One region of the Streptomyces sp. NPDC008150 genome, then DNA from elsewhere that is predicted to be linked to it. Evidence: riboswitches for the same ligand, from Rfam matches in the RefSeq annotation. Region 1 holds a riboswitch; each other region holds the start of a gene.
What was found. A riboswitch is a leader RNA that binds a small molecule or an ion and turns the genes downstream of it on or off. The one in region 1 is predicted to bind thiamine pyrophosphate.

Region 1 (4,296 bases):
GCGTGACGGCGAGATCCCCGGCGGCCCGGCACGGCTGTCGAACATCGTGTTCATGGGCATGGGCGAGCCGCTCGCCAACTACAACCGCGTCGTCGGCGCGATCCGCCGCCTCACCGACCCGGAGCCCGACGGGCTGGGCCTGTCGCAGCGGGGCATCACGGTGTCGACGGTCGGCCTCGTGCCCGCCATCAACCGGTTCGCCGACGAGGGCTTCAAGTGCCGTCTCGCGATCTCCCTGCACGCACCCGACGACGAGCTGCGCGACACCCTCGTGCCCGTCAACACGCGGTGGAAGGTGCGGGAGGTGCTCGACGCGGGTCTGGAGTACGCGGCCCGGTCCGGGCGCCGGCTGTCCATCGAGTACGCGCTGATCCGGGACATCAACGACCAGGCGTGGCGCGGTGACCGGCTCGGCCGGCTGCTGCGGGGCAAGCCCGTGCACGTCAACCTCATCCCGTTGAACCCGACGCCCGGCTCGAAGTGGACGGCGTCGCGGCCCGAGGACGAGAAGGCGTTCGTGGAGGCCATCGCCTCCCACGGGGTGCCGGTGACCGTCCGGGACACCCGTGGCCAGGAGATCGACGGGGCGTGCGGCCAGCTCGCCGCGACCGAGCGGTAGTCTGACCGGCGGACGTACCGTGTTGTTGTCGGTACGTCGGAATGTCGGTACGTCGGCCGATCCGGATGTCGGACAGTCCGAACGTCGGTTCAGCCGCATGTACGGGTAGCTGTAGGTACGGCAATCCGCATGTACGGCAATCCGTACGTACGGTGATCCGCAGAAACGGTCGGCCGTGCATCGGTACAACTGAAGATCTTCATATCCGACAGGGGAGCGCCACAGCGCTGAGAGTGCGGGCAACCGCAGACCCTCTGAACCTCGCCCAGGTCATTCTGGGTAGGAAGTTCGGTCACCACTCAAGCTGTTGCGCCCTGCCCGCGGCCCCCTTCGGGGTTCCCGGGCGGGGCCGCGTCTCTTCCTGGTCCCTCCAGGAGGATTTCCGTGAGCATCACCAGGGGCATCAGCCGCCGCCGGTTCGCCGCCGCGACCGTGGGTCTCGGCATGGCCGGCGTCGCCGCGCTGTCCGGCTGCGGTTCGTCCGGCGGGCAGGCGTCCGGCGGCTCCAAGACCGTGACGCTGGTCAGTCACGACTCGTGGGCCGTCTCCAAGAGCGTCCTCGCCGCCTTCGAGAAGCAGTCCGGCTACAAGGTCAAGGTCCTCAAGGACGGTGACGCCGGGCAGGCCGTCAACAAGGCGATCCTGACGAAGGACAACCCGCAGGGCGACGTCTTCTTCGGCGTCGACAACACGCTGCTGTCGCGTGCCCTCGACAACGGGCTGTTCCAGTCGTACACCGCGAAGGGCCTCGACACGGTCGGCTCGCAGTTCCGGCTCGACCCGGACAAGAACCGCGTCACGCCCGTCGACTACGGCGACATCTGCGTCAACTACGACAAGGCGTACTTCACCGAGCACCACCTGGCGCCGCCCGCCTCGTTCGCCGACCTCGCCAAGCCCGCGTACAAGAACCTGCTGGTCACCGAGAACGCGTCCACGTCCTCGCCCGGCCTCGGGTTCCTGCTCGGCAGTGCCGCCGCCTACGGCGACTCCGGCTGGCAGGGCTACTGGAAGAAGCTGAAGGCCAACGGCGTCAAGGTCGTCGACGGCTGGGAGCAGGCGTACGACGAGGAGTTCTCCGGGTCGGCGGGCGGCAGGAAGGCGGGCGGCGACCGGCCGCTCGTCGTGTCGTACGCGTCGTCGCCGCCCGCCGAGGTCGTCTACGCCGACCCGAAGCCGTCGACGGCGCCGACCGGTGTCGCCGCGGGGACCTGCTTCCGGCAGGTCGAGTTCGCCGGGCTGCTGAGCAACGCGTCGAACACCGCGGGCGGCAAGGCGCTCATCGACTTCCTGCTGACGAAGAAGTTCCAGGAGGACATGCCGCTGAACATGTTCGTGTACCCGGTGGTCGACGGTGCGACGGTGCCCGCGGAGTTCTCGAAGTACGGGCCCCCCGCCAAGGACCCGGAGACCGTGGCGCCGCAGAAGATCGCCGACAACCGCGACCGGTGGGTCAAGACGTGGACCTCGCTCGTAGTGAAGTGACCGGGCGGGAGCCGGGCGGCGGGGCGGCGGGTCCCGCGGACCGGCGCCCGGCCCCGGGGCGCGCGCGCCGTGCCCCGCTGGTGCAGGGCGCCCTGATGGCGGTGCCCGTGGTGTTCTTCGCGGTGTTCTTCGCCTACCCCGTCGTCGCGATCGTCCTGCGCGGTTTCCACGCCGACGGGCACTGGCACTTCGGCCGGGTCGCCGACGTGCTCGGCGACCCGGACGTCGGGCACGTGCTGTGGTTCACGCTGTGGCAGGCGCTCGCCTCGACCGGGCTGACGCTCCTGGTCGCGCTGCCCGCCGCCTACGTCTTCGCCCGCCTCCACTTCCCCGGCAAACAGGCGCTGCGGGCGGTCGTCACCGTGCCGTTCGTGCTGCCGACGGTCGTCGTCGGCACGGCGTTCCTCGCCCTCGTGGGGCGCGGCGGACTGCTCGACGACCTGTGGGGCGTGCGGCTGGACACCACGGTGTGGGCGATCCTGCTGGCGCACGTCTTCTTCAACTACGCGGTGGTGGTCCGCACGGTCGGCGGGCTGTGGGCGCAGCTCGACCCGCGGCAGGAGGAGGCCGCCCGGATGCTGGGCGCCTCCCGGTTCGCGGCGTGGCGGCGGGTGACGCTGCCGGCGCTCGCGCCCGCCGTGGCCGCCGCGTCGCTCATGGTGTTCCTGTTCACGTTCACGTCGTTCGGCGTCGTGCAGATCCTGGGCGGCCCGGCGTTCTCGACGCTGGAGGTGGAGATCTACCGGCAGACCGCCGAGATCTTCGACCTGTCCACGGCCGCCGTGCTGACGGTCGTGCAGTTCGCCGCGGTCGCGCTGATCCTGTTCGTGCACGCCCGTACCGTGCGCCGCCGCGAGGGCGCGCTGCGGCTGGTGGACGCGTCGGTCACCGCGCGGCGCCCGCGCGGTGCCGGGCAGTGGGCGCTGCTGGCGGGGGTGCTGGCCACGGTCGCCGTGCTGGTGGTGCTGCCGCTCGCGGTGCTGGTGCAGCGGTCCCTGGACGCCCCCGGCTTCCGCTACTACCGGGCGCTGACCCGGGACGACGGGGGCACGTTCCTGGTGCCGCCCATCAACGCGATCGGCAACTCCCTTCTGTACGCGGTCGTCGCGACGGTCTTCGCCGTGCTGGTCGGCGGGCTCGCCGCGGCGGCGCTGACGCGGCGCGACGCGGGACGGCTCGTGCGCGGCTTCGACGCGCTGCTGATGCTGCCGCTGGGCGTGTCCGCGGTCACCGTCGGCTTCGGGTTCCTGATCGCGCTGGACAGGCCGCCCCTGGATCTGCGCGCCTCCTGGATCATCGTGCCGCTCGCGCAGGCGCTGGTGGGCGTGCCGTTCGTTGTACGGACGATGCTGCCCGTGCTGCGCGGTGTGGACGAGCGGCTGCGGGAGGCCGCGGCCGTGCTCGGGGCGTCGCCGTGGCGGGTGTGGCGGGAGGTGGACCTGCCGATGGTGCGCAGGGCGCTGCTGGTGGCCGCGGGCTTCGCGTTCGCCGTCTCCCTCGGCGAGTTCGGGGCGACCGTGTTCATCGCGCGCCCGGACAACCCGACGCTGCCGGTCGCCGTGGCCCGGCTGCTGAGCCGCCCCGGTGACCTCAACTACGGCCAGGCGATGGCCCTTTCGACGATTCTGATGGTGGTGTGCGCGGTGTCCCTGCTGGTCCTGGAGCGGCTGCGGACCGACCGGACGGGAGAGTTCTGATGCTGCTCGGTCTTGAGCGGGCCACCGTGCGGTTCGGCGGGCGCGCCGTCCTGGACGCCGTGGACCTCGCGGTCGCGGAGCACGAGATCGTGTGTGTGCTCGGCCCCAGCGGCAGCGGCAAGTCGACGCTGCTGCGTGCCGTCGCGGGGCTGCAACCCCTCGACGGGGGGCGGGTGCTGCTCGACGGCGGCGACCAGGCGCGGGTGGCCGCCCACCGGCGCGAGGTGGGCCTGATGTTCCAGGACCACCAGCTGTTCCCGCAGCGCGACGTCGGCGGCAACGTGGCGTTCGGGCTGCGCATGCGCGGTGCGGGCAGGGCCGAACAGGCTTCGCGGGTCGGGGAGTTGCTGGAACTGGTCGGGCTGCCCGGCGCGGACCGGCGGGCCGTCGCCTCGCTCTCCGGCGGCGAGCAGCAGCGTGTCGCGCTCGCCCGCGCCCTCGCCCCGAGACCCCGCCTGCTGATGCTGGACGAGCCCCTCGGGCAGCTCGACCGGT
Region 2 (4,296 bases), on a different contig from region 1:
GCAGGTCGCCCTGCCCGAGGTGCAGCACGTCGGAGGCGGCGGCGTGGGCGACGTCGGCCCGGTCGTTCACGGCGAGGAGCGCGCCGTGCCGGGCGCAGGCCTCGGCGAACACGGCGAGGTGCGCCAGCTCCTCGGCGGCCTCCATGCCCTTGTCGCGCAGCTGCACGACGTCGACCCCGCCGGCCAGGACCGCGTCCAGGAACTCGGGCAGGTCGCCCTGCCGGGTGCGGGCGTCGGTGCACAGGTACAGGCGGGCGTCCGCCAGCCGGGCGCGGGCGGTGGTGGCGGTGTCGGACATGCTCAGGTCCCCCCGGGGACGGCGCCCCGGGCGCCGTGATGGTCGTGGCGTGCTGGTGTCGCGCGGGCCCGGCCCGCGGGGCGCGGCCCTGGCGGGCGCGCCCCGGGGGCGGGGCGGTCGGGCGCGGTCGTCAGAGGGCGAGCGCCTGGGCGCGGCGCTTCACCTCCGTGCCGCGGTTCTCGCTGAGGGCCTCGGCGGGGGTGCCGGGGAGGCTGGGGTCGGCCGTGAACAGCCACTCCAGCATCTCTTCGTCGGAGTAGCCGTCGTCCCGCAGGAGCGTCAGGGTCCCGGTCAGGCCCTTGACGATCACATCCCCGTCGATGAAGGCGGCGGGGACGTGCAGCGCGCGGTTCTCCCCGCGGCGCACGGCGATGAGCTGGCCCTCCTTGACGAGCTGGCGGACACGCGTCACCTCGACGCCGAACTTCTCGGCGATGTCGGGGAGGGTGAGCCAGGCGGGGACGAGAGCATCGATCTTGGTGTCAATCTCGGTCACCCCTCAAGCCTGCCATCCCGCACCGACAGCCGGAAGCCGACCCCGTCCGACCGGGCGGCGGCGGACACCGTCACGCGGTCGCCGCTCCTCCGGCGTCGCCGCCCGGTCGCCCGCCCCCGCGCCCTACGCCGTCGCCGTCTTCAGTGGCATGGAGGGGTCAGCGAGGCGTTCCGCGTCCATCACCGCGCCCGCCTCGATCAGCTTGCGGCCCTGCGCCAGGTCGCGCGGACGGCCCACCGCGAGGAGGGCGACGAGCCGCCCCTCGCGCAGCCAGCACACGGTCCACGCCGGTCCGGCGGGGTCGCCGCGCCACACGGTGGTGTCGCCGTAGGGGTGGTGGCCCGCGTACTGGACGAAGCGGCCGAACTGCTCGGACCAGAAGTACGGGACCGGGTCGTAGGCCGCCGGGGCGTCGCCGAGGATGTCGGCGGCGACCGTGCGCGGCCCCTGGAGGGCGTTGTCCCAGTGGTGCACGAGCAGGCGCTCCGCGTACCGCTCCGAGGGGAAGGACGCGCAGTCGCCCACGGCGTGCACGTCCGGGACGGAGGTGCGCAGGCGGGCGTCGGCGAGGACCTCGCCGTGCGCGCCGAGCGCGACGCCCGAGCCGGCCAGCCACTCGGTGACGGGCCGGGCGCCGATGCCGACGACGACGGCGTCCGCGGCCAGCCGGGTGCCGTCGTCGAGCACCACCGCGCCGTCCTCGACGAGGGCCACGCGCGCGTGGGTGCGCAGGTCCGTGCCGCTGTCGGCGTACCAGTGCGCCATCGGGGCGGCGACCTCGGCGGGCAGCGCGCCGGCCAGCGGCCGGTCGGCGGCCTCGACGACGGTGACGGCGCAGCCCGCCTCGCGGGCGGCGGTGGCGAACTCGGCGCCGATCCAGCCGGCGCCGACGACCACGATGTCGCGCTGGGCGGCGAGCACCGGCCGCAGCCGTTCGGCGTCGTCCAGGGTGCGCAGCACGTGCACGCCGGAGGCGCCCTCGGTGCCGGGCAGCCGGACGGGCCGGGCGCCGGTGGCGACGACCAGGGCGTCGTACGGGACGGGCCCGGCGGACGTGTCCAGTTCGTGGTCGCCGGGGCGCACGCCCAGGGCCTCGGTCCCGAGCCGCAGTTCGATGCCGAGGGCGGCGAAGTCGATGTCGAAGGCGGAGCCGTCGGCCTTGCCGAGCAGGACGGCCTTCGACAGCGGCGGCCGGTCGTAGGGCGGGTGGGTCTCGGCGCCGATCAGGGTGACGGTGCCGTCGAAGCCCTGTTCGCGCAGGGCGACCGCGGTCTGCACCCCCGCCATGCCCGCGCCCGCCACGACCACGCGCCGCGGGTGGGGGGCGCCCCCCGACGTGCGCCGTTGCTGCGTCTGCTCGCTCACGTGATCACCATAGACAACTGACATCGCGTCAGTCACCGGCGGTGACCGGTGCTCCGACGCGCCGTACCCGTCCCGCCGCCCGTCCACGACTGCCACTGCCGTCTCCTTCGCCCGTACCCGGCCGCCGGGGACTCCCCGCGGCCCACGCCGACGAGCGCCCGTACGCCGTGGTCCGCCGGTGGTCGGCCGCGCGTGACGGAGATCGGGCGGTCGCTGTCCGCCTACCCGGTGAACGTTCCCGTACGGCACCACAGGGCCGCCGGAGCGCGGAGCGCGCGCCGGGGGCGGCTCCCCGGGGCGCCGGGCGGCGGGGCTAGGGTGGTTTCCGAAGAGCACACGCGGGAGTCCGGGCGCACCGGGCTGAGAGGGAGGCTGGCGGCCTCCGACCGTACGAACCTGATCCGGGTCATGCCGGCGAAGGGAGGGGCTGGACACCCATGTCGACATCCGTATCCGTCGCACCATCCGCTGTTCCGTCGTCCGACGTCCTGGTCGTGGGCGGTGGCGTCATCGGCCTGGTCACGGCCTGGCGGGCGGCCCAACGCGGCCTGTCCACCGCCGTGCTGGACCCCGGGCCGGGCGGCGGCGCCGCGCAGGTGGCCGCCGGGATGCTCGCGGCCGTCACCGAACTGCACCACGGCGAGCAGACGTTGCTCGGTCTCAACCTCGAATCGGCGCGCCGCTACCCGGAGTTCGCCGCCGAGCTGACGGACTGCACGGGGCACGACCTCGGGCACCGCCGGTGCGGCACGCTGGCCGTGGCGCTGGACGCCGACGACCGCGCGCACCTGCGCGAACTGCACGTCCTGCACAACGCGTCGGGGCTCGGCTCCGAGTGGCTGTCCGGACGGGAGTGCCGCCGCCTGGAGCCGATGCTGGCGCCGGGCGTGCGCGGCGGGCTGCGGGTGGACGACGACCACCAGATCGACCCGCGGCGGCTCGCGGCGGCGCTGGTCGTGGCGTGCGAACGGGCGGGGGTGGTGTTCCACCGGGTGTGGGCCGAGCGGCTCACCGTGGCGCGGGGCCGGGCGACCGGCGTGCTCGGCGCGGACGGCACGGCGTTCGCCGCCGGCCAGGTCGTGCTCGCGGCGGGTTCCCTGAGCGGGCGGCTCGCGGGGGTGCCCGCCGAGGCGCTGCCGCCGGTACGGCCGGTGAAGGGGCAGGTGCTGCGGCTGTCCGTGCCCGCGCGGTACGCGCCGTTCCTGAGCCGGACGGTACGGGCGGTGGTGCGCGGCAGCCAGGTGTACCTGGTGCCCCGGGAGAACGGCGAACTGGTGGTCGGGGCGACCAGCGAGGAGTTGGGCTGGGACACGACGGTGACCGCGGGCGGCGTGTACGCGCTGCTGCGCGACGCGCACGAACTGATCCCCGGCATCACGGAGTTGCCGCTGACCGAGACCCGGGCGGGACTGCGCCCCGCCTCCCCCGACAACGCGCCGCTGCTCGGCCCCACCGCGCTGCCCGGCCTGCTGCTGGCCACCGGGCACCACCGCAACGGCGTGCTGCTCACCCCGGTCACCGGCGACGTCCTCGCCCACGTCCTGACCACGGGCGAACTCCCGGAGCTGGCACGGCCGTTCACCCCGCGAAGGTTCCGGACCGCGGACCGGGCGGTGCAGCCCGCGTGAACGTCACCGTGAACGGGGAGCCCCGCGAGGTCGCGCCCGGCACCGCCCTCGACACCGTCGTGCGGTCCCTCACCCCGGCGCCCTCGGGCGTGGCCGCCGCCCTCAACGAGACCGTCGTCCCGCGCACCCGGTGGGCCGCCACCGCGCTGCGCGAGGGCGACCGCGTCGAAGTCCTGACCGCAGTCCAGGGAGGCTGACCGTGGCTGACGATCCCTTCGTCCTCGGCGGTACGACGTACTCGTCCCGCCTGATCATGGGCACGGGCGGGGCACCCAGCCTCGACGTGCTGGAACGCGCCCTGGCGGCGTCCGGGACCGAGCTGACGACGGTCGCGATGCGGCGCGTCGACCCCTCGGTGAACGGCTCGGTGCTCTCCGTCCTGGAGCGGCTGGGCGTGCGGGTGCTGCCGAACACCGCCGGCTGCTTCACGGCCGGCGAGGCGGTGCTGACCGCCCGCCTCGCGCGCGAGGCGCTCGGCACGGACCTGGTCAAGCTGGAGGTCGTCGCCG
Region 3 (4,296 bases), on a different contig from region 1:
TCCAGCACCAGTACCACCCGGGCCCGGAGCCCGGCCGCACCGTGCTTGTCGAGGCTGACCCCGACCTGCTGCTTGCGCAACGACAGCCGCTTGCGCATGTCCACCGGCAGCCGCTCCTCACCCGGCGTCACGGCCGCCCCCGCTGCGGGCACGGCAGCCCCCGGGACCGCGAACCGGTCCGGCCCGGACGGCGCCGGGGGCACGGGCGGCAGCCGGGGTGGGGCCGACGGGGGCGGGGGTGTCCGCGGCACGGAGGGCTGTGCCCCGTACGGGCCGGCCGGGGGCACCGTCCGAGCAGGCGTCGGCGAGGCGAGCGGCCGACCGCCCGGGGAGAGTCCGACCGGACCCGCCGCGCCGGTACGGCCCGGCTCGGCGGCCGGGGCCGCCGGTGCCGGAGTCGCGCCCACGGAGTCCGCCGCGGCGGTGCCCGGGTCGTCGACCGTGATGCCGAAGTCGGTGGCGAGGCCCGCGAGCCCGGCCGCGTATCCCTGCCCCACCGCGCGGAACTTCCAGCCGCCCTGCCGCCGGTACAACTCACCCCCGATCAGGGCCGTTTCCGTGTCCGCGTCGATGTCGAACCGGGCCAGCTCGGCCCCCGTCCCCGCGTCGAGAAGTCTCAGGGACAGTCCTGGCACCCGCCCGAACGGCACGGCGTCCGACGAGCCGCAGATCAGCACCCGGTCGACCGCCGCCTCCAGAAGGCCCAGTCGCACCTCGACCCCGTCGGCGACGACGGCCTGACCGGCACCGGAGCCGGATCCCGCCCCGGCCGAGTCCGCACGCTTCCCCAAGTGCCGTACCGCGCCCGACGGGTGGCGCGGCTGGTTGTAGAAGACGAAGTCCCCGTCGTCCCGCACCCGTCCGGCATCGGTCAGCAGCAGCGCCGAGGCGTCGACGTCCGGCACTCCCGGCCCGGCGAACCGGACGAGTTCGACGCGCACCGCCGACGAGGCGACGGAGAGGTTGGCGCCCTTGCTCAGGGGTCTCGCTGTCATGGCCCCAGTCTGCCCGCGGAGAGGACGCCGGGCGCCCGGTCGCCCCGGTCCTCCGCCCGGTCTTCCGCCCGGCGCCCGTCACCGACGGGCAGACCGCTCCTGTCAGCCGCGCGCGACCCGCGCGCCCCTCTCCGTCATCCGGTCCCCCTTCTCCTCAACTGTCAGTCCGCGAGCGGCAGATACACGCGATTGCCGCTCTCCGCGAACTCCTTCGACTTGCGCAGCATGCCCTCGGCGATCTCGTCGGGCGACGCTCCCTCGTCCGAGGTACCGCCGAACTGTTCCGAGATGCTGTGGCTGATCTTCATCGAGCAGAACTTCGGCCCGCACATCGAGCAGAAGTGGGCCGTCTTCGCCGGCTCGGCGGGCAACGTCTCGTCGTGGAACGCCCGCGCCGTGTCGGGGTCGAGGGCCAGGTTGAACTGGTCCTCCCACCGGAACTCGAATCGCGCGTCGGACAACGCGTCGTCCCAGTCCTGTGCGCCGGGGTGGCCCTTGGCCAGGTCGGCGGCGTGCGCGGCGATCTTGTACGTGATGACGCCGGTCTTGACGTCGTCCCGGTCCGGCAGGCCCAGGTGTTCCTTGGGGGTGACGTAGCAGAGCATCGCCGTTCCCCACCAGGCGATCATCGCCGCACCGATACCGGAGGTGATGTGGTCGTACGCCGGAGCGACGTCCGTCGTCAGCGGGCCGAGCGTATAGAACGGTGCTTCATCGCAGATCTCCTGCTGAAGGTCGATGTTCTCCTTGATCTTGTGCATCGGGACGTGTCCCGGGCCCTCGATCATGGTCTGTACTTCAAAACGCCTGGCGATCCGGTTGAGTTCCCCGAGAGTGCGCAGTTCCGCGAACTGCGCGCGGTCGTTGGCGTCCGCGATCGAGCCCGGCCGCAGCCCGTCGCCCAGCGAGTACGTGACGTCGTAGGCGGCGAGGATCTCGCACAGTTCCTCGAAGTTCTCGTAGAGGAAGCTCTCCTTGTGGTGGGCCAGGCACCACGCCGCCATGATCGAGCCACCGCGGGAGACGATGCCCGTCTTCCGGTTGGCGGTGAGCGGCACGTAGGGCAGGCGCACACCGGCGTGCACCGTCATGTAGTCGACGCCCTGCTCGGCCTGTTCGACGACGGTGTCCTTGTAGATCTCCCAGGTCAGCTCCTCGGCACGGCCGTCGACCTTCTCCAGCGCCTGGTAGAGCGGCACCGTGCCGATGGGGACGGGGGAGTTGCGGAGCACCCACTCGCGCGTGGTGTGGATGTTCCGTCCGGTGGACAGGTCCATGACCGTGTCGGCACCCCAGCGTGTCGCCCAGGTCATCTTCTCCACCTCCTCCTCGATGGAGGACGTCACGGCGGAATTGCCGATGTTGGCGTTGACCTTCACCAGGAACCGCTTGCCGATGATCATGGGTTCGATCTCGGGGTGGTTCACGTTGGCCGGCAGTACCGCCCGTCCCGCCGCGATCTCCGCGCGGACCACCTCGGGTTCGACGTTCTCCCGGACGGCCACGAACTCCATCTCCGGGGTGATCTCGCCCCGCCGGGCGTAGGCGAGTTGGGTCACGGCGGTCCCGTCCCTGCCGCGCCGGGGCTGCCGCGGCCGGCCCGGGAAGACCGCGTCGAGGTTGCGCAGTCCGCCGCGCGGCGACGTGTGCTTGAGGCCGTCGTCCTCGGGCCGGACCGGCCGCCCCGCGTACTCCTCGGTGTCGCCGCGGGCGACGATCCAGTTCTCCCGCAGAGGGCTGAGCCCGCGCCGGACGTCGGTGTCGACGAGCGGGTCGGTGTACGGGCCGGAGGTGTCGTACAGCGAGACCGCGTCGCCGTTGGTGAGGTGCACCTGTCGGACCGGCACCCGCAGATCGGGGCGCGAACCCTCGATGTACGCCTTGTGCCAGCCGATGGACGTTCCGGCCTCCTCGCGCTCGGTGAGCTGCGTGGAGGCAGGCATGCGTGCGTCCTTGTTGGTCATGAGACCTACTCCCTACGCCGGCATTACCCGGTAACAGGTTCGGCGGTCGACGCAGCGATGTCCGTCGAGCGATCGATGTTTCATGTGAAACATCGCGACGACGGAGGTCAGCGCCCTCTCAGCCCGGTGCTCCGAGCTCCCGCGTGTGCAAAGGTGCTTCCACGCTAACTCCCGTTCGGGCGCGGTGAACAGAGGGCCCCCTCCGTTCTTGCGATGATCGGTCGGTGACCACGAGACAGCGGCCCCCTCATCCACCGACCGGACACGGCTCCTGGCCCGCCAACGGCCAGGACGGCAGCCGCAGTTCGGACGGACGCGACGGCCAGGGCCCCGGGCCCGACGGCCGGGTCGGCGGCCCGTCGGGCGGTGGCGGCCCGTCAGGTGGTGGCGGACGGGGCGGCAACGACGGCTGGTACCGCGACGGCGGCGGCGGAGGCGGCTGGAACGACGACGACCACGGCGATCACGACGGCCACGGCCGGGTCGGCGGTCAGGGCCCCGGACCCGCGCACGACCACGACCACGGGAGCGGCCACGACCGGCACCAGGACCACGGTCACGGGCCGACGGAGAGCACCGGCCACGGCCACGGCTCGGGCAACGCCTCCTCGGGCGGCAGCTCCGGCGGGGGCCACGGCGGCCACGGGCACTCCCACAGTCACGGCCCGGCCGCCCCCGTCTCCAAGCACCTGCGCAAGGTGATCGCCGCGATCCTGATCCCGTTCACCGCGGCCGTGGTGGTGGGCCTCGTGGTGCTCTGGCCCGGTGGCGCACCCGCGCACGAACGCACGGGTGTCGGTTTCGACCGGCAGACCCAGCAGGCCACCGTCACCAAGGTCGTCGACGTCAGCTGCAAGTCGGTGAACGCCTCGGGAGGCGGCGGCTCGACCGGGGCCGCCGACGGGACGACGGCCGAGGACGAGGGCGGCACCTGCAAGAAGGCGACCGTCCGCGTCGACACCGGGAAGAACAGGGGCCGCACGTTCACCGAGGTCGTACAGCCGGACCAGTCACGGCAGTTGCACGAGGACGAGAAGGTCGTGGTGGCCTACGAGCCCTCCGCGCCCAGGAACCTCCAGTACTCGGTCACCGACGTGAACCGCCGGGTGCCGATGGCGGTTCTGGCCGGGATCTTCGCCCTCGCCGTCGTCGTGGTCGGGCGGCTGCGCGGGCTCATGGCCCTCGTCGCACTGGCCGTCAGCTTCCTGGTGCTGACCTTCTTCATCCTGCCGGGGATCCTCCAGGGCTCGAACCCCCTGCTGGTGGCGGTGGTGGGGGCCAGCGCGATCATGCTGATCGCCCTCTACATGTGCCACGGCCTGTCCGCCCGCACCTCG

Region 2: another riboswitch for thiamine pyrophosphate. It lies ahead of thiO (glycine oxidase ThiO); the one in region 1 lies ahead of ACFZA0_RS20960 (thiamine ABC transporter substrate-binding protein).
Region 3: another riboswitch for thiamine pyrophosphate. It lies ahead of thiC (phosphomethylpyrimidine synthase ThiC); the one in region 1 lies ahead of ACFZA0_RS20960 (thiamine ABC transporter substrate-binding protein).

The regions. Positions count from the first base shown of each region.
Region 1 covers NZ_JBIBHJ010000008.1:128,653-132,948, reverse strand. The annotation lists gene rlmN (23S rRNA (adenine(2503)-C(2))-methyltransferase RlmN) at 1-619, shown strand, start outside; TPP riboswitch at 820-923, shown strand; gene ACFZA0_RS20960 (thiamine ABC transporter substrate-binding protein) at 1,064-2,104, shown strand; gene ACFZA0_RS20955 (ABC transporter permease subunit) at 2,200-3,801, shown strand; gene ACFZA0_RS20950 (ATP-binding cassette domain-containing protein) at 3,801-4,296, shown strand, end outside.
Region 2 covers NZ_JBIBHJ010000001.1:927,164-931,459, reverse strand. The annotation lists gene thiE (thiamine phosphate synthase) at 1-298, opposite strand, end outside; gene ACFZA0_RS04065 (Rv2175c family DNA-binding protein) at 429-794, opposite strand; gene ACFZA0_RS04060 (FAD-dependent oxidoreductase) at 918-2,159, opposite strand; TPP riboswitch at 2,488-2,599, shown strand; gene thiO (glycine oxidase ThiO) at 2,597-3,787, shown strand; gene thiS (sulfur carrier protein ThiS) at 3,784-3,984, shown strand; gene ACFZA0_RS04045 (thiazole synthase) at 3,987-4,296, shown strand, end outside.
Region 3 covers NZ_JBIBHJ010000003.1:343,945-348,240, reverse strand. The annotation lists gene ACFZA0_RS10890 (VWA domain-containing protein) at 1-995, opposite strand, end outside; gene thiC (phosphomethylpyrimidine synthase ThiC) at 1,157-2,959, opposite strand; TPP riboswitch at 2,952-3,112, opposite strand; gene ACFZA0_RS10880 (YibE/F family protein) at 3,184-4,296, shown strand, end outside.